DNA from 2 places in the Sphingobium sp. GW456-12-10-14-TSB1 genome. Region 2 is predicted to be linked to the other one. Evidence: predicted binding sites of a transcription regulator. Region 2 holds the regulator's gene; the other holds the start of a gene.
What was found. Region 2 encodes LexA, which represses DNA repair genes until DNA is damaged. Its sites were predicted from a motif close to GTTCCNCNCTTGTTCT; they were not measured.
Positions count from the first base shown of each region.

Region 1: the regulator LexA is predicted to act here: its motif matches at 9,294-9,309, upstream of uvrA (excinuclease ABC subunit UvrA).

Region 1 is NZ_JBWKZI010000001.1:423,022-438,570, reverse strand. It holds gene AC07X9_RS02210 (acetyl-CoA C-acetyltransferase) at 1-184, shown strand, start outside; gene AC07X9_RS02205 (3-hydroxyacyl-CoA dehydrogenase NAD-binding domain-containing protein) at 303-2,480, shown strand; gene galE (UDP-glucose 4-epimerase GalE) at 2,547-3,545, shown strand; gene AC07X9_RS02195 (YbaK/EbsC family protein) at 3,545-4,021, shown strand; gene pgl (6-phosphogluconolactonase) at 4,026-4,715, shown strand; gene AC07X9_RS02185 (hypothetical protein) at 4,789-5,337, opposite strand; gene AC07X9_RS02180 (hypothetical protein) at 5,487-5,741, opposite strand; gene AC07X9_RS02175 (hypothetical protein) at 5,824-6,036, opposite strand; gene AC07X9_RS02170 (sensor histidine kinase) at 6,171-7,283, shown strand; gene AC07X9_RS02165 (LytR/AlgR family response regulator transcription factor) at 7,289-8,032, shown strand; gene AC07X9_RS02160 (UrcA family protein) at 8,121-8,453, opposite strand; gene AC07X9_RS02155 (hypothetical protein) at 8,610-8,744, shown strand; gene uvrA (excinuclease ABC subunit UvrA) at 9,320-12,241, shown strand; gene AC07X9_RS02145 (hypothetical protein) at 12,527-12,703, shown strand; gene AC07X9_RS02140 (IS5 family transposase) at 12,737-13,549, shown strand; gene AC07X9_RS02135 (hypothetical protein) at 13,818-14,603, shown strand; gene AC07X9_RS02130 (hypothetical protein) at 15,005-15,151, shown strand; gene AC07X9_RS02125 (NAD-glutamate dehydrogenase) at 15,507-15,549, shown strand, end outside.
Region 2 is NZ_JBWKZI010000001.1:1,443,887-1,459,435, reverse strand. It holds gene AC07X9_RS07090 (citrate synthase) at 1-133, opposite strand, end outside; gene gltX (glutamate--tRNA ligase) at 154-1,626, opposite strand; gene AC07X9_RS07080 (ComEC/Rec2 family competence protein) at 1,646-3,784, shown strand; gene lexA (transcriptional repressor LexA) at 3,781-4,452, opposite strand; gene AC07X9_RS07070 (molybdopterin molybdotransferase MoeA) at 4,578-5,762, opposite strand; gene moaC (cyclic pyranopterin monophosphate synthase MoaC) at 5,759-6,229, opposite strand; gene trpC (indole-3-glycerol phosphate synthase TrpC) at 6,226-7,017, opposite strand; gene trpD (anthranilate phosphoribosyltransferase) at 7,014-8,006, opposite strand; sul1 at 8,141-8,196, shown strand; gene AC07X9_RS07050 (SulP family inorganic anion transporter) at 8,261-9,751, shown strand; gene AC07X9_RS07045 (anthranilate synthase component II) at 9,776-10,366, opposite strand; gene AC07X9_RS07040 (hypothetical protein) at 10,590-10,826, shown strand; RNA gene ssrA (transfer-messenger RNA) at 10,925-11,280, shown strand; gene AC07X9_RS07030 (tetratricopeptide repeat protein) at 11,609-11,992, shown strand; gene AC07X9_RS07025 (beta-helix domain-containing protein) at 12,237-13,826, shown strand; gene AC07X9_RS07020 (TonB-dependent receptor domain-containing protein) at 13,919-15,549, shown strand, end outside.

The DNA.
Region 1 (15,549 bases), 1.0 Mb from region 2:
CGACCATGACCAGATCAACGTCAATGGCGGCGCGATCGCCATGGGTCATCCGCTCGGCGCGACCGGCGCCATGGTGCTGGGCACCGCGCTCGACGAACTGGAACGGTCGGGCAAGGGCACCGCGCTCATCAACCTGTGTGTTGGCGCAGGCATGGGCACCGGCATCATCATCGAACGTATCTAGCTATTTCCGTTCGGGCTGAGCGACGTCGAAGCCCACCATCGAACGCAGTGAGATGCCTTCGCTCCGCTCAGGCGAGCCCTTAGACCGGCTCAGGGCGAACGGGGGAGAGGAGATCAAAATGAACAGCATCACTATCAGCACCGACGCCGACGGCATCGCCACCTTGATGATCGACGTGCCGGACCAGTCGATGAACGTCATCGGCCCGGATTTCATCGCCGATCTGGACGCCGCGATCACCCGCATCGCGTCGGACGACGCGATCAAGGGCGCCGTGATCGCGTCGGGCAAGGATAGCGGCTTCATGGCCGGCATGGACCTTAAATATTTCGGCTCGATGCTTGCCACCAGCGATGGCAGCCGCCCGCAGCCCGCTGCGATCTTCGATCAGGTGTTCGTTCTCAACCAGTTGTTCCGCCGCCTCGAAACCTGTGGCAAGCCCGTCGCCTGCGCGATCGAAGGCACCTGCGTTGGCGGCGGCTTTGAACTCGCCCTCGCCTGCCACCGCCGGATCGTCGGCGACAGTCCCAAGACCCAGCTTGGCCTGCCCGAAATCCTGATCGGCCTGTTCCCCGGCGGCGGCGGGTCGCAGCGTCTGCCACGCCTCATCGGCGTGCAGGCTGCGCTCATGTACATGCTGCAAGGCAAGCTGTTCCGTCCCGCCGAAGCGGCGATGCTGAAAGCCGTCGATCAGGTCGTGCCGCAGGGCACGGCGCTGGAAACCGCGCGCGAATGGGTCAAGGCCAACCCCAACGCCGCGAGCCAGCCATGGGACGTCAAGGGTTTCAAATTTCCCGGCGGTGCGGGCGGGTTCAACCCCGCCTTCGTGCAGACCATGGTGGGCGCGCTGCCGATGACGCTCAAGCAGACCCAGCGTAACATGAATGCGCCCATCGCCTTGCTGTCGGCGGTCTATGAAGGGGCGATCCTGCCCTTCGACCGCGCGATCCGCGTCGAAAGCAAATATTTCGCCAGGGTCGCGGCCGATCCGCAGGCCGGCAACATGATCCGCAGCCTGTTCGTCAACAAGCAGGCCGCCGAACGCGGCGCGCGCCGCCCCAAGGACCAGCCCAAGGCCCCGACCATGAAGCTCGCCATGCTGGGCGCGGGCATGATGGGTGCAGGGATTGCCACCGTCGCCGCGCAGGCGGGGATGGAGGTCATCCTGTTCGACCGCGACATTGCCTATGCGCAAAAGGGCAAGGCGCATGTCGAATCCGTCCTGTCCAAGCGGCTTGGCAAGGGGATGACGCCCGAAAAGCTGGCCGCCACCCTCGCCCGCGTCACGCCGACCGCAACCTATGCCGACCTGGCAGGCGCGGACTTCGTGATCGAGGCGGTGTTCGAGGATGTCGCGATCAAGGCTGAAGTCACGAAGCAGGTCGAGGCTGTGCTTGGCCCCGACGTCATCTTCGGGTCCAACACCTCCACCCTGCCGATCACCAAGCTGGCGGGCGCATGGTCCAAGCCGGAAAATTTCATCGGCGTCCATTTCTTCTCGCCGGTCGAAAAAATGCCGCTGGTCGAAATCATCCTGGGCAAGCAGACTGGCCCCGCCGCCATTGCCAAGGCGCTCGATTTCGTCGCCCAGATCAAGAAAACGCCGATCGTCGTCAATGACTCGCGCGGTTTCTACACCTCGCGCTGCTTCGGCACCTATGTGCAGGAAGGTGCGGAACTGGTGGCCGAAGGGATCAATCCCGCGCTGATCGAAAATGCGGGCAAGCAATTGGGTATGCCCGTCGGCCCGCTCGCGGTCAGCGACGAAGTGTCGATCGAACTCGGCTATAAGGTGATGACGGCGGCCAAGAAGGAACTGGGCGACGCCTATGTCGCGCAATGTTCCGACGACGTCATGACGCAGATGGTGGAACTCGATCGCCTGGGCCGCAAAAATGCCAAGGGATGGTATGACTATCCCGAAAATGGCAAGAAAGCGCTCTGGCCCGGTATCGCCGATCTGTTCCCCCGTGCCGAGGATCAGCCGGATGTCGAGGCGGTCAAGGAGCGCCTTCTCTATCGCCAACTGGTCGAATGCGCCCGCTGTTTCGAGGAAGGCGTGCTGGAAACGCCTGAAGATGGCGACATTGGCGCCATCTTCGGCTGGGGCTTTGCCCCTTACACCGGCGGTCCCTTCGCTCATATGGACACGGTCGGCATCGCCCATGTCGTTGCGGTGCTGGACCGGCTGGCCGCGACCCATGGGAATCGCTTCGCGCCCACCGCGCAACTGCGCGAGATGGCGTCCACCGGCAGCACATTCTACCGCCCCGCGCCATCCCGCGCTGCGGCATGAAAAGACTGTAAATCGTAGCGTCGCTCGTTTAGGTCTCCCCATGACATCTGGGGAGACCTATTCTTTATGAGCGACAAACCGACGATCCTGGTAACAGGCGGCGCAGGCTATATCGGCAGCCACGCCGTATTGGCTCTGAAGGACGCCGGCTATGGCGTCGTCGTCATCGACAATCTTGTCACCGGGTTCGACTGGGCGGTGCCCGATGGGGTGCCGCTGGTGCGTGGCGACATTGCCGATCAGCCTTTGGTCGAATCCACCCTGCGCAAGCATGAAATCCGCGCGATCATGCATTTTGCAGGATCGGTCGTCGTGCCCGAATCCGTCGAAAACCCGCTCAAATATTACCACAATAACAGCGCCAAGACCCGCGACCTGATAGAGAGCGCGGTTCGCGTCGGCGTCAACCATTTCATCTTCTCTTCGACGGCCGCCACCTATGGCATTCCCGAAGAAAGCCCGGTCAAGGAAACGACGCCGCAACGGCCGATCAACCCGTACGGCATGTCGAAACTCATGACCGAATATATGCTGCGCGACGTCGCGGCGGCCCATCCGATGAACTTTTGCGCCCTGCGCTATTTCAACGTTGCGGGGGCGGACCCGCAGGGACGCAGCGGCCAGTCGACCGCAGGCGCCACCCACCTCATCAAGGTCGCGGTTGAAGCAGCGCTCGGCAAGCGCGCAGGCGTCTCGGTTTTCGGCACGGACTTCGACACCCCTGACGGCACCGGCGTTCGCGACTATATCCATGTAACGGACCTTGCCGCCGCCCATGTCCTCGCCCTCGAAGCCCTGATGGCCGATCCCGCGCGCAGCCACCTGCTCAATTGCGGCTATGGCCGGGGCTTCTCCGTCCTTGAAGTGCTCGACGCCGTGGATCGTGTCACCAACATGACCATCAACCGCACCTTGGGACCGCGCCGCGCGGGCGATCCCGATGCGCTGATCTCCGACAATCGCGCCATTCTGTCCACCTTCCCATGGGAACCGCGCTACGCCGATCTCGACCTCATCGTCCGCCACGCCCTGGCATGGGAGCGCAGCCTGAGCGAACGCGCCTGATGAGCGAAGCCTCCGTACGCGCCTGGTTCGCTGCAAATGCGCCGGACATCGCGATCATCGACCAGGGCGTCAGCACAGCTACCGTGCTGGAGGCGGCGCAGGCGCTGGGCGTCGAGCCTGCCCGCATCGCCAAGACGCTGTCGCTGCGCGTCGGTGACACCGTCGCCTTGGTCTGTACCCGTGGCGATGCCCGCCTGCATAACGCAAAGGCGAAAGCCGCGCTCGGCGCCAAACCCCGCATGCTTGGTGCTGACGAAGTCGAGGCCATCACCGGCCACCCGGTCGGCGGCGTCTGCCCTTTCGGCCTCGCTGCGCCGCTTCCGGTCTATTGCGACGTCTCGCTCCAAGCCTTCGCCACCGTCTTTCCAGCCGCCGGTTCACGCACCAGTTCGGTCGAACTCACCCCCGCCCGCCTCGCGCAACTGACTGACGCTAAATGGATCGACATCTGCACCCTGCCTGAAACCGTGGAATAATCACATGCCGACAGAGTATCATTTCACCGACGGTGGTGCAGCCGCCGCCGACCTCGCCACCCGCATCGCGACCGTGCTGAGCGAAGCGATCGCAACGCGCGGCACCGCTAGCCTCGCTTTGTCCGGTGGCCGGTCGCCAAAGCCCGTGCTGGAGGCACTCGCCCGCACCCCGCTCGACTGGAGCAAGGTTGTCGTAACTTTGGTCGACGAACGATGGGTGGCGCCCGATGCGCCCGACAGCAATGAACGGCTGCTGCGCGATACCTTGCTGACCGGCCCGGCCGCCGCCGCGCACTTCGTGCCGATGAAAAATGACGCGGCAGATGCTTATGCAGGCCGGCCCGCCGTCGAAGCCGCCTTCGCCGCCATTCCTTGGCCGCTCGACATAGTGCTGCTGGGCATGGGCGAGGATGGCCACACCGCCTCGCTTTTTCCCGCTGCGGCGGAACTGGCCGATGGCCTATCGAGCACCGCCCGCACCATCGCGGTCACGCCCCCCGCAGCGCCGCACCAGCGCCTCTCGCTGACGGCCAGCGCCATATTGGCCGCGCGCCACATCTTTCTGCAAATCAGCGGCGACGCCAAGAAGGCGGTCTATGCCCAAGCGCTGGAGGATGGCCCGGTCGAAACACTGCCTATCCGCCTTGCCCTGCTTCAGGCGCAGACGCCGGTGGAAGTCTGGATTAGCGCCTGAAAAGGCTTCCCCCGGCAGGAGAGGATTGACGACAAAAACGCCGCCTCCCCCCGGAAGCGGCGTCCAGTCAGCCTTAGTTGGCTTTGCTCATATCCACCTTCTCAACCCATTCGGGGTAGAAGGTCGGCTCGCGGTTGGACCAGCCAGCCGCCGTCGCCGCCGCTTCGCTGATCGACTGAAGCAGCGTACGACGCTTTTCGGGATGCAAATGCGGCAGACTGGCCGCCGCGCAGAAGGCGCCCGGAAGCCAGGGCCGTGCCCCCGCACCCAGCAGCCGCTCATAAAGAAAACGATAGGCCGAAAAACTTGCCAGCCGGTCCTGCCCCAGATCGAAGGCGGAGATGGTGACGAGCGGCGCCATGAATGGCTCGACCTGATCCAGCCCACTATCATCGGGCACGCGCGCCTTGATCTCCTCGATCCGGCCATAGATGCGGGCTTGTGCGCGAATGGAGGCTTCCTCCACCATGTCGCGCGACCACAGCTTCATCGCATCGCGACGATGCAGCCCAATATCCAGCGACCGACGAATATAGCGTTGCGTGGCAGACGGGAAACTGGCGAATTCACGCAATTCCGCCAAGGTTACGGCCCCGTCCGCAGGTCTTGCACTCGTACCCATTGTCATGCCCTCCGACTCCAAGTCGATCGTAGGAACATGCGCCTCTTATGGTTGCTAAAGGCTTAAGCGCCTGTTCCACGGCCATTCACAACGGACCAGATTTTGTTGTGCGGCGCAACATGAAAATTTGGCCTCGGTTGCGCAATCTTTCACGCGCCCGTCTGTCGCTCCAGCACTGCGCCGATCATGCTGCGCCACACCGCGACGTCGCCCGCCTGCGCCATCTGCGCGTCCGGTTCGCGCAACGTGTGCAATATTGCATAGGCATCATCGACATGACTGGGCCACGCCGCATCCACCGCGCCTGCCGCATGGGGATCGCTGCCGCCGCCATTCAGGCTAAGCTGACGGCCGGCAAGAACGCGGGCTATGCGTTCGATCGCGGGGGTGGCAGATGTCGGCATGGATGATCGCTCCTCTCAAAAACGCAGGTGCGTATTCGCAATCCCGCGAAGCAAAACTAGCATGATTTGCGGCAAAGAACCATCAATCCTGCCCTTCCTTGAAGCCCGACGAAGGCACCGGATCGCCCTTGTCACCCGGACGGGTGGCGGCTGGTGGATCGGACGCATCCATCGAATCCTTCAACCCTTCGTCCAGCTTCTCTTCCTCGCTCAGCACATGATCCTGTGCATCGGATTCACGCGCATCGCCCGCTTCCTCGCGACTGTTGGGGCGGACATCATCCTGATCGTTCATCACACTCTCCTTCTTGCCTGTTTCAACGGGCGGCGGCGGGCGGCGGTTCCCATGTTCGACCAACGGGCGGGGCAGTTCGACCAGCTACCGTGCCATGGGGCGACATTTCCCCCGCCAGCGCGTAAAAGGTGAAGATGACAAGCCTTCCCGACGACGGCGAACGCGGCGTATCCCCCGCGGTCGCGCTTTATTCCATTCTTGGTTTCTGGCTCTTCTACGCCATACTCGTAACCCTGCGCGCCGCCGTGATGGGCTTTGAATCGCAGGGCGAACTGGGTATTCGCCGCGCCGTCGTCACGGTGATCGGCATAGTCGTCACCTGGGTTCTCTACCTGGTGCTGCGCCGCTTCGACGCCAAGCCTTTAAGCGTCCGCATCGTCGCCGCCTTCTCGCTCGCCGCCCCCTTCGCGCTCGCGATGGCGTCTGCCAATTTCTACATGTTCAACGTCTATGACCCGGTGAATATCTTCACCGACGGCGATCGGGGCAAATATGCCAGCGAAGAGGCTTTTGCCCTGATCCAGATCGTCGAAGATGCGATCAGCCGCTATTTCTTCCTCGCCGCCTGGGCTGGCCTCTATCTCGCCTTGTCCTACGCCAGCGAAGCCCATCGTACGGAACGCCGCGCTGCCCGGCTGGAGCGCGCGGCCCAGCAGGCCGAACTGCGATCGCTGCGCTATCAGGTGAACCCGCATTTCCTGTTCAACACGCTCAACTCCCTCTCCTCCCTCGTCATGAAGGACCGGCGGGACGAGGCGGAGCAGATGATCATGTCACTCTCCAACTTCTACCGCACCAGCTTGACCGGCGATCCGCTGGACGACGTGCCGTTGGAGGAGGAAGTCCATCTCCAGAAACTCTATCTCGATATTGAGGGGGTTCGCTTTCCCGACCGGCTGAATACGGTGATCGATATTCCTCCCGGCCTGATGAGCGCTTGCGTCCCCGGCCTCATCCTCCAGCCGCTCGTCGAAAATGCCATCAAATATGGCGTCTCGCGCACCTCCAGCCCGGTCGAGATCCGTATCACCGCAAGGGAAGATGGCGGATTGATGCACATCGCCGTCACCGACGATGGCGACAACCCGCCCAGCCTGTCGGACAGCGGCAGCGGCATTGGCCTTGCCAATGTGCGGGACAGGCTATCAGCGCGCTTTGGCGATCAGGGCCAGATCGCCTATGGTCCGCGCGAGGAGAAGGGATTTTCCGTCCTCCTCACCCTACCCATCATCCGTCGGGGTTGCTGACGTCCATGTCCATCCGCACCATGATCGTTGACGATGAACCGCTTGCCGTCGAGCGGCTCCAGATGCTGTGCGCGCGTGAACCGCGCATCGCGCTTGTGGGCACCGCCACCGATGGCGAAGCTGCGCTACGCCTGATCGAAGGATTGAAGCCCGACCTCGTCATGCTCGACATCGCCATGCCGTTGCTCGACGGCATCGGCGTCGCCCGCGCGGTCGGGCGCATGGGCATCCGCCCGGCCGTCATCTTCGTTACCGCCTTTGAAGGGTTCGCGGTCGAAGCCTTCGACCTGGCCGCCATCGATTATATGCTCAAGCCCGTGGCGCACGATCGCCTGACCCGCGCCATCGACCGGGTCGAGGCAGTGTTGCGCAACCGCGCGCCCGAAGGCATCCCTGCACCCGCCGAACCACAACCCGACTGGGCCGAAGAATTCTGGGTGCCCCATCGTTCCGAACTGATCCGCATCGCCACTGACCAGATCGACCGGATCGAAGCCGAACGCGACTATATGCGCCTGCATGTCGGCAGCCACAGCTATCTGCTGCACCAGACGATCAGCAGCTTGGAGGAGCGGCTCGATCCGCAGCAGTTCGTCCGCCTCCATCGCTCCCACATCGTCCGGCGCGATCATATCGCCCGCCTGCGTCATGACGGCAGCGGCGTCTGGTTCGCCGCGCTCGTCGACGGTAACGAAATCCGCATTGGCCGCACCTTCCTGGCGAACGCCCGCGCCATGACGGGACGCTGAGGCGGAACAACGGCGCGTCGCCCTGCCCTCACGCAAAAAAGCCCGGCATTGGCCGGGCTTCTTCACAATTTGGCGGGTACCCCGGTAATCAGTTCTGCATGCCCTTCGCGCCTGCATCGGCATAGCGTTCGCTGGTTTCGGCACGAGCGATGGCGGCGTTGACCGGCGCTTCGACATGCGCGATCGCCTGCGTCTTGCATGCCTGCTTGGTGGCGTGGTCGGTCGACTTGCAAACCCGGTTTGCCGCGCGGGAAATGCGCTGACGCAATTCCCGCTGGTCGGACGCCTTGGACAGGTTCAGGTCGCCATGGCGCACTTCGCTCGTGCGGCCATTGGATATAAATTCACCAGCCGAAGCCGAACCGGCGGTGGCGATCAGCGCGAAGGAACCGAGCGCGGCGAAAAGGGTCGAACGGAACATGGGCTTATCTCCTCAAATCTGCTGTGGCTCAATCGCCACTTATCGACCACCGCCTGTTAGGGGCGGGCGGCGGTCCGGGTGCGAACGGGGCGGGCCTGGGGATCATTTGGGGTCGGCGCCGTCTCCCGTTCGCCCACCCTGTTTAGGCGCGGGCCGATGATGACGCCCGCCTGGTTCGACCGGCGGCACTCCGCATCGGCCAACGACGCTCCCATCGACAAAGCGCCGCGCGGCTCGGACAAACAGCGCGACGAACGACATGAACAGGCCGCCAAACGACATTTGCCGTAACGGAAAGCGGGAATCGCAACGAATGGCGGATGCGGAATTCGCGCGCCTGCGACAGCAGGGTCAGCGCATCGGTCCGCGCCAGCCAAACGAGAAAACGCCCCCGGCGCAAGGGATGGCCGGGGGCGTATCCAGGATGCTGTCGGGCACCGGGATCGGGATGAACTGTTGCGGAAAAGACGGTGCGACATCTGCGCAGCCGTTTTCTGCATGGCGCTCATCATAGCTGCAATGCCGCTGCGCGAACGCCCCGTTCGACAACCTGCCCCGGCAATACGCCCGGCGGCATTCCCCGGCGACAAACCGCCGACCGACATCCACCAACGACATGGGACGCGCCGTTGGCAGCGTTCCTGCGTTGGCCAGGATAGGCTCAGTCGGATGACTGGACGCTACGTCATGGCCGACAAAATCGGCAATGACGCGCAAATCAACGCCCATGTCTTTGGTACAGGGCAGCTAGCTTTGCGCTCCACGGTGCGGATTTTCCCTTCTCAAATCCCTGCCCTCGCCCCATCTGTCGGGACGATCGGCAGATGGACTTGCCCGAACAGAACAAATCTGGAACAACACGCCCCATGAGTCTGACCCACATAAGTGTGCGCGGCGCGCGCGAGCATAACCTCAAGGGCGTCGATGTCGATTTGCCCCGCGATTCCCTCATCGTCATTACTGGCCTGTCGGGATCGGGCAAAAGCTCGCTCGCCTTCGACACCATCTATGCCGAAGGACAGCGGCGCTATGTGGAATCGCTTTCCGCCTATGCGCGCCAGTTTCTGGAGATGATGCAGAAGCCCGATGTGGAGCATATCGAGGGTTTGAGCCCCGCAATCAGCATCGAGCAGAAGACCACATCCAAGAATCCGCGCTCGACCGTCGCGACCGTTACCGAAATCTACGATTATATGCGCCTGTTATGGGCGCGGGTCGGCATCCCCTACAGCCCCGCCACCGGCCTGCCGATCAGCGCCCAGACCGTCAGCCAGATGGTCGATCGCGTGATGCTGCTGCCGCAGGGCACCCGCTTTTACCTCCTTGCGCCCGTCGTGCGCGGGCGGAAGGGCGAATATCGCAAGGAATTGGCCGAATGGCAGAAGGCGGGCTATACCCGCGTCCGCATCGACGGCGAAATGATGCTGATCGAGGACGCCCCCGCGCTCGACAAGAAATATAAGCATGACATCGAAGTCGTGGTCGACCGCCTGGCCGTGGAAAACGACATGGGTACCCGCCTCGCCGACAGTTTCGAGCAGGCGCTCAAACTTGCCGACGGCCTGGCCTATGTCGATCTGGCCGATGGCGTCGTGCCGGGCCGCGAGGATGAAGCCCCTGCCGCCGACAAGAAGATGAAGGGGTCCGGCATCCCCGCCAACCGCATCGTGTTCAGTGAAAAATTCGCTTGTCCCGTCAGCGGTTTCACCATCGCGGAGATCGAGCCGCGCCTCTTTTCCTTTAACGCGCCCATGGGCGCCTGCCCGGCGTGCGACGGCCTTGGCGAACGGCTGGAGTTCGACCCCGAACTGGTCGTCCCCAACGAAGCCCTGAGCCTCAAGAAGGGCGCGGTCGTCCCCTGGGCAAAATCCAACCCGCCCAGTCCCTATTATATGCAAGTGCTCGGCTCTTTGGCCAAGGAATTCGGCTTCAGCCTCGACACACCCTGGTCGGACCTGCCGGGCGAAGTGAAGCTCATCATCCTGCACGGTACCGGCGGCAAGCCGGTCACCCTGAAATTCATGGATGGCCGCAAGAGCTATGAGGTGAAGAAAGCGTTTGAGGGCGTCATCGGCAATCTCAACCGCCGTCTGTTGCAAACCGAATCCGCCTGGATGCGCGAGGAACTGAGCAAATATCAGCGCGCCCAGCCCTGCGAAACCTGCCACGGTGCGCGCCTCAAACCCGAAGCGCTGGCGGTCAAGATTGCGGGCGAGGATATTTCCCTCTCCACCCGCCGATCGGTCGTGGACGCGCTCAATTTCTTCACCGCGATGCCGGACAAGCTAAACGATCAGCAGAACCAGATCGCCAAGGCCATTCTCAAGGAAATCGTCGAGCGCCTGGGCTTCCTCAACAATGTCGGGCTCGATTATCTCAATCTCGACCGCACCAGCGGCACGCTGTCCGGCGGCGAATCCCAGCGCATTCGCTTGGCGTCCCAGATCGGTAGCGGGCTGTCCGGCGTACTCTACGTCCTCGATGAACCGTCGATCGGCCTGCACCAGCGCGACAATGACCGGTTGCTCGTGACCTTGAAGCGCCTGCGCGACCTGGGCAACAGCGTGATCGTCGTCGAGCATGACGAGGATGCGATCCGCCACGCCGACTATATCGTCGACATGGGGCCGGGCGCAGGCATCCATGGCGGGCAGATCGTCACCCAGGGCACGCTGTCCGACATCCTCGCCGCCAAAGGGTCGCTGACCGCCGACTATCTGAACGGCACCCGCCGCATCGACGTGCCGAAGAAGCGCCGCAAGGGATCGGGCAAGAAGATCACCGTCCACAATGCCCGCGCCAACAATCTGCGCGGCGTCACCGCATCGATCCCGCTTGGCACCTTCACCTGCATCACCGGCGTCTCCGGCTCCGGCAAGTCCAGCTTCACCATCGACACGCTCTACGCCGCCTCCGCCCGCGCCCTGAACGGCGCCCGCATTCTGGCCGGCGCGCATGACAAGGTGACGGGCCTGGAACATTGCGACAAGGTGATCGACATCGACCAGTCACCCATCGGCCGCACTCCCCGCTCCAACCCGGCCACCTATACCGGCGCCTTCACCAACATCCGCGACTGGTTCGCGGGCCTCCCCGAAGCCCAGGCGCGCGGCTACAAGCCCGGCCGTTTCAGCTTCAACGTCAAGGGCGGCCGATGTGAAGCGTGCCAGGGCGACGGCGTGCTCAAGATCGAGATGCACTTCCTGCCCGACGTCTATGTGACATGCGACGTATGCCACGGCGCACGCTACAATCGCGAAACGCTGGAGGTGAAGTTCAAGGGCCAGTCGATCGCCGACGTGCTGGACATGACGGTCGAGGACGCGGTCGAATTCTTCAAGGCCGTCCCGCCCATCCGCGACAAGATGGCGATGCTCGCCGAAGTGGGCCTTGGCTATATCAAGGTCGGCCAGCAGGCCACGACCCTGTCCGGCGGCGAAGCGCAGCGGGTCAAGCTCGCCAAGGAACTTTCCCGCCGCGCCACCGGCAACACCCTCTACATTCTGGATGAACCGACCACGGGCCTCCATTTCGAGGATGTCCGCAAACTCTTGGAAGTCCTCCACGCGCTGGTCGACCAGGGCAACAGCGTCGTCGTGATCGAACATAATCTGGACGTCATCAAGACCGCCGACTGGATCATCGACATGGGACCGGAAGGCGGCGTGAAGGGTGGCGAAGTGGTTGCCGAGGGCACGCCGGAAAAGGTCGCCAAGGAATCCCGCAGTTTCACTGGCCACTATCTCGCTCCCCTTTTGGCTCGTCCAAAGGCCGAGGCCGCAGAATGATTGAATCCTCGACATTTGAACGCGCCAAGACCGTCCGGGGTACGGTCAACGCAGTCAACCAGAGGGCGGCGTCAAGAGCGGCGAGGTGGTAGCTGAGGGCACATCGGAGACGGTTGTGAAGAGCCGCGATGATTTACGGGGTAACATCTCGCTTCAATCTTAGCTTAACTGATGAATGAGTTTTCTATATAATATACAGGGGCATATAATTAATTAATAAAACTATTGAAAATGATATGTAGATCAATTTCTATGTTTTATTGTAATAAATTATTGGATATTGAAATGACCATATCTGAAAATGAATACTCTGGTTCATTTGGTCACTATTTTCAACACTATTTGCCTGATAATAGATTTGGCGACATCGAGAACATACTAGAAAAAAGGGGATTTTCTGGAAAAATAATAAGCTACTCAGAGGCCGTTTCGAAAGGGGTTGAGCAGCTGAGGCACATGTGATTCCGGGAGTTTGCAGACATCTCGGAGGCAGGTATGTGGACCCCAGCCACCCGCGCGCAGCATACGCGGGTCTCGAAGCGATACCAGACGGATTTGATCGACGCGGAGTGGCAGTTGATCGCAGTTTTTCTGCCGATGCCCGGTTCGACCGGACGACGGCGCGGATGGCCGATGCGTGAGATCGTGAACGCCATTTTCTATGTTCTGCGCGGCGGGATCGCATGGCGCTTGCTGCCGAAAGACTTTCCGCCATGGCAGACGGTCTATCGCTGGTTTGCCCGTTTGCGGGACGAGGCCGTGTTCGAGCGGATAAACCACGCGCTGGTGATGGCGGATCGTCAACGCGTGGGGCGCGAAGCCAGCCCGAGCGCGGCCATCATCGACAGCCAGAGCGTCAAAACTACGGAAAGCGGCGGCCCACGGGGCTACGACGCCGGCAAGAAGATCAAGGGCCGCAAGCGCCATGCCTTGGTCGATACCGATGGCAGGGCGCTGCTGGTCGAACCCCACACCGCCGATGTGCAGGATCGTGATGGCGGCGGCGCAGTGCTGCAAATCTCCCGCAGCCTGTTCCCGTTCATCGAGAAGGTCTGGGCCGATGGTGGCTACAACCATGAGCGCGTCACCCAGGCCACCAATATCAAGGTCGAGATCGTCAACAAGATCACCGGTCAGACCGGCTTTGTCGTCCTGCCACGACGCTGGGTCGTCGAACGCTTCTTCGCATGGATCAACCGAAATCGCCGCCTGGCCAAGGATGTCGAGGCTACGCTGAAATCCGCAGCGGCCTTCCTCTACGCCGCCGCCGCACTGCTCATGATCCGCAGACTGGCACGGTCAGCATGAGTTTCGAAACCGACTCTCAGATATTTATTCATTATCCCCGATCAATGCCGTCCTATGTAATTTAGCAGATAATATTATAAATTACTGTAATTTAACATGGGGTTGCAATTCGGAAATTAATATCTGCTTTATTGATTGTGATGGTTTAGAAAATGCATTTTGTTCTAAAATACGAGACAGATATGTTATTTGTTATTTTAGCGGACTTACTGGTTTACTAGCTAGAAACTGCAGCATATGGCCATGTACTGAAATTGGAAAAGAATTCATGGACATATCAGATGATTTCCATGAAGTTATCACAGAAAAAAATTACAAAAAACTACCTAGAGAAAATGGAATACCTATTATTACGACCACCAAAGATCCATCTCTTTTTAAACTATTATGTGGCGTCTTTGGAATGGTTATATTTCATGAAATTGGCCATATCTTGAACGGGCATTTAGATTTTAAAATATCGAAAGAAAATTTTCTTTCTATTGATGGAATTCATTTATTCGAGGACAGAAGCTCCTCGTTGAGAACGTATAACACGCTAGAATTTGACGCCGATGCTTTTGCTGCAATTGGTTGGCTAAACATGGTTCGCAGCGCCATGAATAAAAAATATTCAAAAGTACCAGAGTTTCTCAAATTTTCGTATAAATCCCCTAACGACTTAGGTGAGTTTTCTTTGATATGCGCGTTTCTTATGTTTCTCGGTGATGACGTAATTCCTTATCGGGACAATGATGATTATACTTTTGATAAAACCCATGCCAGATCCGACGTAAGAGCATGGTGCATCATGTTAACTATAGCAGAATTCCTACATCGCCATCGACTATCTAAGAATCCTTACGAACATATCGCTTCAGTCTATACTAGTATGATATCATCTTCTGTGCTAATTACAGGAAATGATGTAAAAAGTATGTCAGAAATAATGGATTACTATTTAGAATATCTTAATCTTGTCCTGCCGCGGTGGGCAACGCTGAGAGATACTTTGCAACTAATAAAGCCGTCCAAATTGAGCAACTTGGCACCTGCAAGTTGTGAAAAGGGTTAGCTCTAGACTATTCCCCCGTTCTCAATTTCCCCCTCCCCCGCTGATAGTCAAGCAGGATAGGTATGTTCGACGACCCATCCACGGCTGGTTTCATCCTGTTCTGCAACGCGGCTTTGAAGTTGTCGGTTTCGCCCTGCTGGATGGGCTGGCCGACCCTATCGGGTCCGCTTCTTCGATGCAGCAAGTAGTGATCAGTTCCTGACCATTGCACGAGAGTATTTGATCGCAGATCACATGGGCTAATATGCATCCGGGTCCGCCCCGGAAATGTTGGAACTAGTGCGCAACCACGCCAGTCCTTCGGAACGCGAGAAAGCCCCTCTTAAAGCCATCAAGGACATAGGCGGCAACTGGTAACATAAGTCGCTGGCGATAGTACTAACCCTTTGTCTAGGGCCACCGTGCCACTAGAGCGCCTTTATGGCGACGAACGCTGCAAAGTGCAGACCCGCGTGGTCTTTGCCGACGCCCGCGCGTTCACCAGCCCGGTCGACTATTGCGGGGTCACCAATCTGGTCGTCACCGACAGAAATATGTTCACGGAGTAACAGAGCCGCCCCCCCTTTGGGACAGCGCTGCAACATATAGGCGTGGCGCGGCACGACGCGCCGCCTGGCTTGGGCGGATCGCGGCAAAATGCGCCGAAAGCGCCTGTATCCCGCTCGACATGCGGCGCGGGCTGGCCGATAGTCACGTCACGACCTGCCCCGCCGGCCTGTTCGGGGCATGTTGCGGTGCATCATATTATTTCAATGTTAAGACACTTTATTTCGCAATCAGACTTGAGCCTCCCGATGGGCGGAGGCATATAGACGCTCGAAAGCCGAGGAGACGCATGGCGGCGATCCAGTGCCTCCTCCGTTCAATTCCAAGCGGGACGAACCCGCATGAGAGGTTAGGCGAATGACGGCGCTGGCGGACGCGAACATCAAGGAAGTCGACAAGT
Region 2 (15,549 bases):
GATCATAGGTAAACATGCCGGTGTTGGCGTAAAGCTTGCGCACATCGATGACCTGCGGACCGACCGAACCGTCCATGACGGCATAGTCCTTGGTCTCTCCTCCGACGGTCAAAGTGGCTTTGTTTTCCGACATATTGTTCTCCATTTATGCCATCAGCCAACCGATGCGTGCCCAACATCGGTCAGCCGTTCCAAGCTCCCCTCTTTCCCCAACAGGAAGAGGACATCAAAAATACCCGGCGAGACGGTGCGCCCGGTGAGTGCCGCCCGAAGCGGCTGCGCCACCTTGCCCAGCCCCAGGCCGGCATCCTCCGCCACGCGGCGAATTGCGTCCTCGATCGCTTCGACCGTCCATGTTTGAACTGGTCTCAAAGCGTCGGCTGTCTTGACCAGCAGCGCGCGCGCCGAGTCGTCTAGCAGAGCCAATGCCTTTTCGTCAAAATCCAGTGGGCAATTTTTGAACAGAAATTCGGCGCCCTCGGCAATTTCATTAAGCGTTTTGGCGCGCGGCTTGAGCGAGGGCATCGCGGCCGTCAATAGCGCCAGGCCGGTGTCCGGCAAGGCGCGATCCAGACGGGCGGCGACGCGCGGCGCGACCAGCGCGGCGAGGCGGGCGTCGTCGGCTTCGCGCAGATAATGGCCGTTCAGATTTTCCAGCTTCTTGATGTCGAAGCGCGCGGGCGATCGGCCGACGCCGCTGATGTCGAACAGCTCGATGGCGCGGTCGATCGGGATAATCTCCTCGTCGCCATGACCCCAGCCCAGCCGCAGCAGATAGTTGAGCACCGCTTCGGGGAGCATCCCCATATCGTCACGATAGGCATCCACGCCCAGCGCCCCGTGGCGCTTGGACAATTTCGCGCCGTCCGATCCGTGGATCAGCGGGATATGGGCATAGACCGGCTCGTCCCAACCCATGGCACGGATGATGCAAAGCTGGCGGAAGGCGTTGTTGAGATGATCGTCGCCGCGGATCACATGGGTGACGCCCATGTCATTATCGTCGACGACGACGGCCAGCATATAGGTGGGCGTGCCATCGGACCGTAGCAGGATCATATCGTCCAGCTCGGCATTCTGTACGACAACACGGCCCTGCACCGCGTCCTCGATCACCGTTTCGCCTTCGCGCGGGGCTTTCAGGCGGATGACGAAAGGCGCGCCTTCAGGCGCTTCTTCGGGCGAACGGTCGCGCCAGCGCCCGTCATAACGCATCGGCTGCTTGGCCGCGCGCTGCTGTTCGCGCAGTTCGGCCAGTTCTTCGGGCGTGGCATAGCATTTATAGGCATGGCCGTTCGCCAGCATCGCGTTGGCGACTTCGGCGTGGCGCGGCGTGCGGGCGAATTGAAACACGGCCGGTTCATCACCGCCCAGACCCAGCCAATCCAGCCCGTCGAAAATGGCCGCCACCGCTTCTTCGGTCGAGCGGGCGCGGTCGGTATCCTCGATCCGCAGCAGGAATTTGCCGCCATGGTGACGCGCGAACAGCCAGTTGAACAAAGCGGTGCGCGCGCCGCCAATATGCAGGAACCCGGTTGGCGATGGCGCGAAACGGGTCACTACCGGCTTGTTCATTCCCGTTGCACTTGCCGTCATATTCGCTGACATTCGTCCTGCCTGTTCCATGAATGCGTCGCCCCCTAGCATGGCTTTTGAGCCACGACAAACCTCCCTTTGGTGGGGGGCTGCGGCGTGGTTGCGCGGGGCGTTTTCGCGGGTGGAAAGCTGGCTGGAGACGGAGCGCGAGCAAATTCCCCTGTGGGTGCCAATCGCGCTGGGCGCGGGCATCGCTGCCTGGTTCCTGCTGCCCGACAGGGCCGGCTGGCTGGCCTTTTGCTGTGGTGCGCTGGCGCTCGCTTGCCTGGGGTCGCTGCTGCCCGATGGCGCGCGGCTGCGGCGCATGATCGTGGCGGGCGGGATGCTGGCCTGCATCGGATGCGCGCTGATCTGGGGGAAAGCGGTGCTGTTGGGGCAGCCGCCGTTGGCGCGGGCGGTCTTTACCGTGGTGACGGGTGAAGTGATGGCGGTTCGGGCGGTTCCCGCGCAACAGATGGTGCGCGCCATGCTGCATCCGGTCGACGCGTCAGGCCTGCCAGCCACGATCCGGGTCAACATAGCCGAGGCGGATGTTCCGGCCGGATTGGGCGAGGGGGCGGTGATCCGCTTTCGCGTCCGTTTAATGCCGCCAGCCCCGCCCAGCGTGCCGGGTGGCTATGATTTTGCCGCGCGTGCCTATTTTCAGGGGATTGGCGCTACTGACAAGGCGCTCAAACCGATTGACGTCCTACGCCCGTCAACCGCGCCGCCGCCGCTGCGGGCGCGCTTGTTCGCGCATATTCGGGAGCAGGTGGATGGGCCGGCGCAGGGCATTGCCGTGGCGCTGGCGACAGGGGACCAGGGCGCGATTGCGGAGGCCGATGCCGAAGCGATGCGCCGTAGTGGGCTTGCCCACCTGCTCTCGATCAGCGGGTTGCATGTGACGGCGCTGATCGGCGCGGTGATTTTCCTGTTGATGCGGGTGATGGCGTTGAGCCAGCGAGCAGCCCTCGACTGGCCGCTGATGCTGATCGCGGCGGCGGGCGGGGCGCTGGCGGGTATCGGTTATACGCTGCTGACCGGGGCGGAGGTGCCGACGCTGCGGTCCTGCATCGCCGCGCTGCTGGTGCTGGGCGGGCTGGCGCTGGGGCGCGACGCGATCACGTTGCGGCTGGTCGCGGTGGGCGCGCTCATCGTCCTGGCCTTCTGGCCCGAAGCGATGACGGGACCGAGTTTCCAGATGAGCTTTGCCGCCGTTACCGCGCTGGTTGCGCTGGCCGAGCATCCGCGGTTTCGCGCCTTGACCAGCGCGCGGGATGAGGGGTGGGCGCGCAGGGCGGGGCGGGTGCTGGCGGCAATGCTGATGACCGGCATTGTCGTCGAACTGGTGCTGATGCCGATCGCGCTGTTCCATTTTCACAAGGCCGGGATGCTGGGGGCGTTCGCCAATCTCGTCGCCATCCCGTTGACTACCTTTGTCGTGATGCCGCTGGAGGCGCTGGCGTTGCTGTTCGATCTTGTCGGACTGGGCGCCCCCTTTTGGTGGATGACCGCGCAGACGCTGAACCTGTTGCTGCTCATCGCCCATGGCGTCGCCGCCAGTCCAATGGCGACAATGCTGACGCCGGCGGTGCCGTCCTGGCTGTTCGCGCTGATGATCGGCGGGCTGCTCTGGTGTCTGTTGTGGCGCAGCGGGTGGCGCTGGCTGGGCCTTGGGCCCGTGGCGATCGGCGTGACCGGCGTGCTTTGGCTATCACCGCCCGATATTCTGGTGACGAGCGATGACCGCCACGTCGCGGTGCGGACATCGACGGGCGGCATGGCACTGCTGCGCGCGGGCGCAGGCGATTATGTGCGTGACACGCTGGCGGAGAGCGCAGGCTATGACGGGCCGATCGAAGCGATGGCGGACCTGCGGCAGGCGCGCTGCTCGACGGATCTGTGCGCAGTGGGGATGCAGGCGGGCGGGCGGCGCTGGCATGTGCTGGCCACCCGCAGCGACATGCTGGTCGAACGGGCCTTGTTCAGCCGGGAATGTGCCGCCGCCGACATCGTCATTGCCGATCGCGCGCTGCCACGTTGGTGCCGCCCGCGCTGGCTGAAGATCGACCGACGGATGCTGGCGCGAACCGGCGGCATTGCCATCGACCTGGACGATGCGCGGGTCAGTACGGTGAAGATGGCGGGCGACGCTCATCCCTGGATCGTCGCACCGCGCCCTCGCCGCAGCCCGTCATGGCGGCCTTAATTATAACGGCGCAGCAGTCCCGCCAGCTTGCCCTGAATTCGCACCTGTCGCGGATCATAGATTTGCGGTTCATAGGCGCTGTTGGCCGGATCGAGCCGGACGCGCTGTCCTTCGCGGCGGAAATATTTAAGCGTCGCTTCCGCATCGTCGATCAGGGCGACGACGATCTGGCCTTCGCGGGCGACATCAGTGCGCTGGATCAGTGCAAAATCGCCGTCGAGAATGCCCGCTTCCATCATCGAATCGCCCGACACTTCCAGCGCATAATGATCGCCAGCCCCCAGCAGCGCGGCGGGGACGGACAGCATATTCTGCCCCTCCATCGCCTCGATCGGGACGCCGGCGGCAATACGGCCATGCAGCGGGATTTCGATGACGTCATTGGCAGCGATCGGCAGGCTGGGCGCCAGTTGCGGCTTGGCCGGAGCAACCGGCGCAGGGACGCGGTGCATGGCGTCGGGGAGCTTCAACACCTCCAGCGCGCGGGCGCGATTGGGCAGGCGGCGGATGAAGCCGCGTTCCTCCAATGCATTGATCAGCCGGTGAATGCCGGACTTGGATCGCAGGTCGAGTGCATCCTTCATCTCCTCGAAAGAAGGGGATACGCCACCTTCCTCCAGCCGGGTCTGGATGAAACTCAGCAATTCCTGCTGCTTGAGGGTCAACATGCCTGCGGTCCTCCATGGAACGTATAAGGAACACATAGGAAACGGAAGGAGGCGAGTCAAGCGAGCAACAACGGACCGGAAGCGGCGCATCCGGCCATGGGGACCGGGTCCAATCGAACGGTCGATCAGTCCGTCAGGGGCAGGATGGTGACGATGTCGCCTGCGGCTGCGATCGATGAACCGGCAGGGCGAACAATCAGGCAGTCGGCCATAGCCATGGCGGCCGTGGCGGCGCTGTCCTGCGACGTGACGGAGACGATCCCGGCCTCCCCCCGATAGGCGCGCAGATAATCGTCGCGATCGCCGGTCGCGGGTAGCGGCGCGGCAAGGCGCGCCTCGCTCAGGCGCGGGAGCGGCGCGGTCGATCCGGCGCGATGGCGCACCAGCGGCAACAGGAACAGCGTCGCGGTGACAAAGGCCGAGACCGGATTGCCCGGCAGGCCCAAAAATACGGCATCGGCAATGGTACCGGCCATTAGCGGCTTGCCCGGCCGCATCCTGATCTTCCAGAAATCGAGCGTACCCCCCGCCTGCACAAAGGCAGGCCGGACCATGTCATGATCGCCGACGGATGCACCGCCGGTAGAGACGATGATGTCCGCCGACGCCGCGCGTTTCAGCGCAGCCGTCATGGCATCAAGATCATCGGGAACGATGCCCAGATCAACGACGTCGCACGGCAGGGTTGCCAGCATCGCCGCCAGCATGGCCGCATTGGAAGAGGGCAGACTGCCCGCCGGGGTCGGCGCGCCGGGGGGCACGAGTTCGTTGCCGGTCGAGATCAGCGCGACCGTGGGGCGGCGGCCGACGGGCAGCCTCCCATGGCCGCCCAGCACGGCGAGCGCGATGCGCGCGGGTGTAAGGGTAGTCCCGGTGGCGAGCAACAGGGCGTTCGTGGCAAAGTCCGACGCGGCCGGGCGTATGTTGCGCCCGACAGGCAGGGGATCGTCGCTGGCGGTCAGTCGGTCGCGCTCGCGGATGGCATTTTCCTGGATCAGGATCGTGTCTGCGCCAGCGGGCAGGGGCGCGCCGGTGAAGATGCGGCAGGCCTGTCCGGGCGCCAGCGGCGCAGGCACAGCGCCGCCAGCCGCGCTTTCGCCAGTGACTTGCCACGGCCCCGGCCATTCAGCGGCACGCACGGCATAGCCGTCCATCGCGGACAGATCGGCCCAGGGCTGGTCGCGAAGCGCCAGTAGGTCGCTGGCCAGCCAGCGTCCGGTGCAGGCGGCGACCGGCGCTGTTTCCGCTGGCAGCGGGCTCGCAAGGGCGAACAGGCGAACCTGCGCCTCGGCGACGGGCAGCAGGCTCATGCCGCGCGCCAGTCGCCCGACTTGCCACCGCTCTTGGCGATCAGGCGGACCTGGCCAATGACCATGCCCTTGTCGAGCGCCTTGGCCATGTCATAGATGGTGAGCAGCGCGACAGAGGCAGCGGTCAGCGCCTCCATTTCCACGCCCGTCTGGCCAGCGGTGCGCGCGGTGGCGGTGACGGTCACGCCGCTTTCGTCCAGATCGAAGTCGATATTCACGCTGCTCAGCGCGATCGGGTGACAAAGCGGGATGAGGTCGGCCGTGCGCTTGGCCGCCATGATCCCTGCGACCCGCGCGACCGCCAGCACGTCGCCCTTCTTGACCAGTCCCTGCGCAATCGCGGCAGCGGCATCGGCGATCATGTCGATCCGGCCGCTGGCGACCGCTTCCCGCGCGGTCACCGCCTTGGCCGACACATCGACCATGCGCGCCGCGCCGTCCGCGTCGAGATGGGTAAGGCCCGTCACGCGCCGGTCAGCAGGCTGCGCGTCGCCGCCTCGACATCGGCCTGCCGCATCAGCGTTTCGCCCACCAGGAAGCAGCGCACGCCATGATCGGCCATGGCGGTCAGGTCGGCATGGCTGCCAAGGCCGCTTTCGGCGACGAAGGTGTAACCGGCAGGCGCCTTGCCCACCAGTTCATAGGTGCGGGCGAAATCGACGCTGAAATCGCGAAGGTCGCGATTGTTGACGCCGATCAGGCGGGATCGCAGCTTGAGCGCGCGCTCCATTTCCGCCTCGTCATGCACTTCGATCAGCGCGTCCATGCCAAGCCCAAGCGCTGCATCCTCAATCTCCGCCATCTGCCCGTCATCAAGGGCGGCGACGATGATCAGGATCGCGTCGGCCCCCAGCGACCGGCTTTCCAAAATCTGCCAGGGATCGACGATGAAATCCTTGCGCAGTACGGGAAGCGCGCAGGCGGAGCGGGCCGCCATCAGATAATCGTCATGGCCCTGAAAATAGGGTTCGTCCGTCAGCACCGACAGGCAGGCCGCGCCGCCAGCGGCATAGGCCTGCGCATGGGCGGGGGGATCGAAATCTTCGCGGATCAGCCCCTTGGACGGGCTGGCTTTCTTGATCTCCGCGATCAAGCCGAAGCCGGAACGGGCTGCGTCGTCCAGCGCCTTGCGAAAGCCGCGTGGGGGCGTCTGTTCGCTGGCGCGGGCGTGGAGCGACGACAGCGATGTCGCGGCCTTGCGCCGGGCGACATCCTTGCGCTTGAAATCGCAAATCTCGATCAGCTTGTTGGTCATTGATAGGCTATCCAGCAATTGAGCAGGGCATTGGCAAGGCCACGGTCGATCGTCTCGGCCGCTTCCTCCACGCCCTCCTTAAGGTCCGCTACCGCGTCGGCCACGACAAGGGCGGCTGCGGCGTTGAGCAGCACGGCGTCACGATAGGCGCCCGGTTCGCCCAGCAGCAGCGCGCGCAGGGCGGCGGCGTTATGCGCTGCGTCGCCGCCCCGGATCGCATCGACCGGGGCAGTGGAGAGGCCCAGATCGGCAGCGGACAGGCGATGCATGGCAACCACGCCATGGCCCGCGACTTCGGCAATGTCGTTGCCGCCTGCCAGCGACAGTTCGTCCAGCCCTTCATCGCCCGACACGATCATGGCCCGGTCGACGCCCAGTTCGGCAAGCGCCTGCGCATAGATGGGAACATAGGCGGGGCGGGCGATGCCGACCAGTTGGCGGCGTACCCCGGCCGGGTTGGCGAGCGGTCCCATCAGGTTGAAGATGGTCCGTTCGCCGATCGCCTTGCGGATCGGGCCGAGCCGCTTGAGCGCGGGATGGTAATTTTGTGCGAAGAGGAAGCAGATGCCGATCTCCGCCAGTGTCTTTTCGGCGCTGGCCGCCGCCCGGTCCAGGTCGAGCCCAAGCGCTTCGAGCGTGTCGGCTGCACCCGCCTTGGAAGATGCCGCGCGGTTGCCATGCTTGGCGACGGGGACGCCAGCGGCCGCGACGACCAGCGACACGGCGGTCGAGACATTAAGGGTATGATGGCCATCGCCCCCGGTGCCGCACACGTCGATCGCGCCTGCCGGGGCGGTGACCGGGATCATCCGGGCGCGCATGGCCCGCGCGGCAGCCGCGATTTCGATCGCAGTTTCGCCGCGCCGGGCCATGGTGACGAGAAAGGCGGCGATGTCCGCTTCGGGAAGGTCGGCGTCGAACAGCTGGTCGAAGGCGCGGGCGGCGGCCTGCGCATCAAGCGGACTGGAAGGATCGGGCAGGCTGGTCATCGCGCTTGCCTTAATCATCAGCGGGGTAGTGAGTCGAGGGGGGAGCGACGGCAATTTTGCGTGTGGGGGCCAGTTGCTCGGCCAAAGCCCGACCTTGCAATCAGTCGTCGCCCCGCTATGAACCGCGACATTCGCAAGGACCCGGTGAAATTCCGGGTGGCTATTCCGGCCGCCGATCCGCCGGACAACATCACGCATGTTCATACGCCAGCGCCAGTAGTCCGGCGCGATATGCCCTGATGTGGAATTTTCAGATGACAGATTTTTTGACACGCTATCGCCAGCAATGGTTCAGTGACGGACAGGCTGCGCGTCGGGACGTCATGGCGGGTATCGTCGTTGCGCTCGCCCTCATTCCCGAAGCGATCGGATTTTCGATCATCGCTGGCGTCGATCCGCGCGTCGGCCTCTATGCCTCGGTCGTCATTGCGATGGTCGTGGCCTTTACCGGCGGTCGGCCAGGCATGATCTCAGCCGCCACGGCTGCGGTCGCCGTGCTGGTGATGCCGCTGGTTCGCGACCATGGGGTCGAATATCTGTTCGCCGCGACCATCGTGATGGGCATTGTCCAGATCATTGCGGGGCTGTTGCGGCTGGACCTGCTCATGCAGTTCGTATCCCGGTCGGTGATTACCGGGTTCGTCAATGCGCTGGCGATCCTGATCTTCCTGGCGCAATTGCCGCAATTGACCAATGTCGGCTGGGAAACCTACGTCATGATCGCGGGCGGCCTTGCGATCATCTATCTTTTGCCACGCCTGACCAAGGCTGTGCCGTCGCCGCTGGTCGCCATATTGGCGTTGAGCGCAATCAGCATCGGCATGGGCTTGTCCGTCAACACCGTCGGCGACATGGGCAAGTTGCCGGAGGGGTTGCCCAGCTTTGCCTTTCCCATGGTGCCATTCACGCTCGAAACCTTGCAGATCATCTTGCCATATGGGCTGACGATGGCGGCTGTCGGCCTGCTCGAATCGTTGCTGACGGCGCAGATCGTCGATGACATGACCGATACCGACAGTGACAAGCGGCGCGAATGTGCAGGGCAGGGGAGCGCCAACATCGTCGCGGCGCTGTTCGGCGGCATGGGCGGCTGCGCGATGATTGGCCAGTCGGTGATCAATGTGACATCGGGCGGACGCGGTCGTCTTTCCACCTTTGTATCGGGCGCATTCCTTCTCTTTTTGCTAGCGGTGCTGGGGCCATTTGTCGGGCAGATCCCCATGCCCGCGCTGGTGGCGGTCATGATCATGGTGTCGATCGGCACGTTCAGCTGGAATTCCGTCGCCAATTTGCGCCGCCATCCGCCCACATCGTCCGTGGTGATGGTGACGACGGTGGTTGTCGTGGTCGCGACACGCGACCTGTCGCTGGGCGTACTGGCGGGCGTCCTGCTGTCGGGCATTTTCTTTGCAGGCAAGGTTCGGCGGATGTTCGCGGTGGAACGCACAGTGTCGACGGACCATGTGACCTATAATGTCGTCGGCCAGATATTCTTCGCGTCGGTCGATCGCTTTACCAGCGCCTTCCAGGCCGAAGACGGATTGACGCCCGTATTGATCGACGTATCAGGCGCGCATTTCTGGGATATTTCGGGGGTTGGCGCGCTCGACAAGATCATCGCGCGTCTGCGCCGCGACGGCTGCACGGTCGATGTGATCGGCTATAATCGCGCCAGCGCGGACATTGTCGATCGCTTCGCGCTGCATGACAAGACCGGCGTGGAAAGCGGCCTAGCCCCGCATTGAAGATGGGGTGGGAGGCGGTCCCGTTCAGGCCGCTTCGCGCGCCTTCACCTTCATGCCCGCTATCTTCATGAAATTGGCCAGCATGTCATGGCCATATTCCGTGGCGATGCTTTCGGGATGGAACTGGACCGAATGGATCGGCAGCGTCGCGTGGCGAAAGCCCATGACCGAACCGTCCTGGCTGGTTGCGTTGACGACCAGGCTGCCCGGAATATCATCGACGATCAGCGAGTGGTAGCGGGTCGCGGTGAAGGGGGAGGGGATGCCGGCGAACAGGCCGGTGCCGTCATGGGTGACGGGCGATGTCTTGCCATGCATCAGGCCGCCGCGCACCACCTTGCCACCGAAATGCTGGCCGATCGCCTGATGACCCAGGCACACGCCCAGCAGCGGCGCGCCCGCGTCGGCGCAGGCCGCGACCAGATCAAGGCTGACGCCCGCTTCATTGGGGGTGCAGGGACCGGGCGAGAGCAAAAAGGCCTTTGCCCCGCTGGAAAGCGCCTGGCCCGCCGAAATGGCGTCGTTGCGGACGACCTCCACCCGCGCGCCCAGTTCCATCAGATAATGGACCAGGTTCCAGGTGAAGCTGTCATAATTGTCGATGACGAGGATCATGGGATCAGGGCTATAGAGAGGCAGCGCCGCAAGGGGAAGCGGGCTGCGCCATAAATGTCGCGACGGGAACACATGCCTCTGCTAAAGCCAGCCTATCGACGCGAACCCTGCCCGCAAGCATTCGCGTGACCGAGAGACACCAGCGCTCCCGCTTGCCAGCAAGGCGCTTTCTCTTGGACCAATATGTTCGTCTTTCCATCACCCCTGTCGTCGGCCGCGACGCATGAGCCGCGCGATCAACGTCGACGCGCCGCTGGCCGATGTGCAGGCGCTCTGCACCAAGCACGCGCTGGCTATATCCACCATCGAAGCGCTGACATCGGGCGGCGCCCGCGTGGTGATGCTGAACCCTGATGGGGCCGACCGGATGCGCGACCTCATGAAAACCAGGCTGATCGAGTCGCCGGTCGTACGCTCCTCGCTGCATCTCGCGCGCCAGCCTCGGTCGGTGCTGCGCTAAAGCGGCCAGGCGAACGCCATCATGGTCTCGGCAGTCGGCTGCTCTTGATGGGCCGCCCAGGCCATTGTCACGATGCACATCGGCCTTCCCTTATGCGGCGGCTTGAAAAGGCGCAACTTTACGCCCATATGGGTCGTGCCGGGTTCGCCCGGCTATGGTGATAAATTGTGTCGTGTAATAGACGCAGCGGACCCGGGGGCAGTACCCGGCGGTTCCACCACATATCCCGGTCGACCCATGGGCTGAACGGGATGTCTGACGGGGCCGAACTAGGATCGACGTGTGTTCAAAGACGATGTTTTTACCCGGCCCGTGTAAGCCGTTAAACTGTGCAAAACTCATAAGTGCCAACGATAACGAAGCACTCGCCATTGCAGCGTGAATGAGGGCCTAACGGCCTGACTTCATTCTAAAATAGCGCGGTTGAACCCACCGGGCAACAGAAGGGAATTCAGCGGCCTCCGGGAGCGCCGGGCAACAGAACCTCCCGGACCTTCATCCCCTTTGCTGTCATCGTTTGGCGGGCGTCGCTTGGTCGATTGCCTGACGCTGAACCTGTGCCCGTCGCCGCGCAGCGCGAAACCGGCCAGCACCGCGCGAATCGCTATCGACTCTGCGCATTCGTTCGATTACACTTTTATGACAGTATGAAGAAAAAATCATAAGTGTCTGTTTTTACAGAAAAGAAAATCCTTTTTCGACCATCGAACCGCTATTGCTCAAATGTCATCATAATGAAATAATCAGCGCTATAGTCAAAAGGTTTTGCTGGAGAAAATATGATGCTGAAGGTCGCCCTCATCGCCGGTTTTGCTCTCGCTTGCGTCTCGCCTGCCATGGCGCAGAGTGCGCCGGAGGATGTGATCGTGGTCGGCGTTCCCGACGGCGGCCTTGCCGCGCGCGACCTGACGGCTGGCGATTATGCAAAGGCGGCCAAGCGGCTGAAGGCCGTGTGGCCCGATAGCGCCAATGACCCCGCGCGCCTCATCAACCTGGGCAATGCCTATGCGGGCATGGGGCGCATGGTGGACGCCCGCTCCGCCTATAGGTCCGCGCGCTTCTCCCCGGAAATGACGCTGGTGATGGCCGACGGCAGCGAACAATCCTCGCGCGATGTAGCGCGGCGGGCGATGAGCCGCCTGACGCCGGTTTATGCGTCGCGCTGATCGAAGCTTTCTGTTTCAAGCAATTGCACGGGGCGCGGGGCTTAACCGCGCCCTTGTCATGAAAGCATAACGGAAGTCACTAAACTGTCATTTTAGTGACGCTGTTTCGTCACCAAATCAGAACAAGCCTGTCACCGGACGTCCCTAACTGCCCCTTCGGAGGGCGACAGGGGGCGTTGTCCGAATCATATCCCCTGCGCTCCGCACAGCAACAATCCCGGTATTTTACCGGAGCGGAGACGACATGGCCAAGATTAACCGTATCCACACGATCCTGATGGCGAGCTGCGCCTGCGTAGGCCTGAGCGCCTGCGGCGCTGACGACATCGCTTCGCCGGGCGAGGGCACCATTGTCATCCCCGCGCCGACCCCGGCCCCCACGCCTACGCCTACGCCGACCCCCACGCCGACCGGCGTGACCCCGGCTGCCAACTGCCCGACCATCGCCGGTTCCGCGCAGCTTGCAGACCTCGGCACCATTTCCGATGGTGGCAATACGTGGCGCAACTGCGGTTTCCCGACCCGCTTCACCAGCACGACCGCGATCGCCAAGGTTCCGGGCGTCATCTATTCGCTGCCCGGCCGCGTCGATGTCGGCACCGACCAGGGCGCTGCCAGCACCAACACCGACGTCACGCTGACGATCGATCCGGGCGTCACGGTATTCGCTGCCACCGGCAACGCCTATCTGGCGGTCAATCGTGGCAACAAGATCAACGCTGTCGGCACCGCGTCGCAGCCGATCGTTTTCACCAGCCGTGAAAACGTGCTGGGGACCACGACTGACCAGTCGTCTGGCCAGTGGGGTGGCATCGTGCTGCTGGGCCGCGCGAAGATCACCGACTGTCTGGCTCCGGCCGCAGCGGCAGGCACCACGGCGTGCGAGCGCGACACCGAAGGCAGCAGCAACGCGCTCTATGGCGGCGCTAATGACGCCGACAGTTCGGGTCGCATGTCCTATGTCCAGATCCGCTATTCGGGTTTCGTGCTGGCTGACGGCAAGGAACTGCAAGGCCTCACGCCTTCGGGCGTCGGCACTGGCACGGTTCTTGATCATATTCAGATCCACAACAGCTCCGACGACGGCATCGAAGCCTTTGGTGGCTCGGCCAACATGCGTTATCTGGTGCTGACCGGGAACGAAGACGACAATCTGGATACCGATGTCGGCTTCCGCGGCACGGCGCAGTTTGTCATCTCGGTTCAGCGGGAAGGCAATAATATCGGCGACACCTTCCTCGAAACCGACTCGAACGGTGGCTCGGCCTCCAACAACGGGGAAGATGTGCTGCCCCGCCAGTATCTGAAGGTCGCCAACTTCACGCATATCCAGCGTTCCAACACCGGCGACGACGGCGCTTCGATGCTGCTGCGCGGCGGCGCCGATCTGGCGCTGGTCAACGGCATCATCGTCAGCCCCAACCAGAGCTGCCTGCGCATCAACGGCGCCGCGGCTGTGCGTGATGCTGACACCGCGCTTCAGGATGCCGGCAAGCCGCGCTACATCTCGGTTGTGATGCAGTGCAACGGCACGCCCTTCAAGGGCACTGGCACGGGCGTCGATGCAGCGCTGGTCCAGTCGATCTTCACTGCCGGAGCGAACAGCAGCTTCACCTACACCCCGTCGCTGACCAGCCTGTTCATCAACGGGGCAACGGAAACTGCTGTAGTGGCGATCGACCCCAAGACGATCGACAGTGCCTTCACCACCACCAACTATATCGGTGCGGTGAAGGACAGCAGCGACACCTGGTATGCCGGCTGGACCTGCAACTCGGCAACTGCCAGCTTCGGCAGCACCAGCAAGAGCTGCACGGCGATCCCGACGACCTGATCGGACCCACGACCTCAACAGGGGCGGGGGAGCGTGCATCTGCGCTTCCCCGCCTTCTTTTGCACTGCAATTCCCAAAGGGGGACCCCTAGCATGTCGAAGCCGCTCAGCCTGGCGCGCCTGCTCCTGATTTCATCCGCCCTGGTCGCACCTGTGGCCCTGGCGCAAACCGACCCCGCTGGCACGACCGGCGCGGATGCTGGCGGTGCCGTTACATCCGGCACGCCGACCGCCGCCGAACAGGCCGATTCCGATGCAGGCAATGTCGACGTGTCGATCCCCGGCGCGGACATTGTCGTCACCGGCCGCCGCACGACCAACGTGTCGCAGGCCGCGCCGCAGGTGGTCAACGTGCTGTCGGCCGCCGACATCAAGCGGACGGGCGAAGGCGATATTGCCGGTTCGCTCCAGCGCGTCACCGGCCTGTCGGTCGTATCCGGCGGCTATGTCTATGTCCGCGGCCTGGGCGATCGCTATTCGCTCGCGCTGCTCAACGGTTCGCCGCTGCCAAGCCCGGAACCGCTGAAGCGCGTCGTGCCACTCGACATCTTCCCGACCAGCGTGATCGCATCGACGCTGGTGCAGAAAACCTATTCAGCCAATTTCCCCGGCGAATTTGGCGGCGGTGTCATCAATCTGACGACCAAGGCGATTCCAGCCGAAAGCTATCTGGAAATCGGCTTTGGCAGTTCGGCCAACACCGAAACGTCCGGCCAATTGGGCTATACCCATTATGGCTCCAAGTCCGACTGGACCGGCTTTGACGACAGTTCGCGCGATGTGCCGCCGCTGCTCAAGCAGGCGTTTGCCAGCGGAACCCCGTTCCCGAACATCAGCCGGACGGATCAGCAGGCAATTGCGATGCAGTTCCTGAATGCCGACACGTCTGTCGTGCAGCGGACCAACAGCCTGCCGTTCAACTTTTCCGCGTCGCTCAATGGCGGCACGGCGGTTGATGTCGGCAGCGACGGACGGCTGGGCGTGATCGCCACCGCATCCTACAGCAACAAGTGGCGCACCCGCGACAATCTCCAGCAATCCTCGCTGGACGTGTCGCAGGGGGCTGGCAAAAGCTATCAGCAGGTCGCGACCGATAATGAAATCACGGTCAACGGGCTTCTTGGCCTGGGCCTGGAACTGGGTGAGCAGAAGCTGCGCTGGACCAACCTCTATATTCGCGACACGTTGAAGCGCAGCGCTTTGACCATCGGTCAGAATGACGGTTTGATCCAGGGCGCTGACTATTTGACGCAAAGCACCGGCTGGTATGAGCGTCAGTTGATCGACACCCAGTTGGTCGGTGAATTCAAACTCTCCGATGCCCTCAGCCTCGACATGCGCGGTGGCTTCGCCAATTCGCAGCGTGAAGCGCCCTATGAGCGCGAATTCACTTACGTCCGCAGCAATCGCGACCTGGCGACCGATCCTGTTGGCGACCGTTTCGTCAATGCGCTCAATCGTCAGCGCGGCGATGCGTCGGTCACCTTCAGCGACCTCAACGAAGATCTGTGGTTCGCCGGCGTCGACTGGAGCTACAAGATCGCGCCGGGCTTCTCGCTGACGGCGGGTTATGCCTTCAACGACACAAAGCGTCGTTCGTCGCGCTATGAGCTGCATTTCGATGCCGTCAACCTGCCGGTGCCGGTGCAGCAGTTGCGCCCCGACTATCTGCTGTCGGATGCGACGATCCAGCTCTACGATCTCGGCCTGCTCGAATTTTCGGG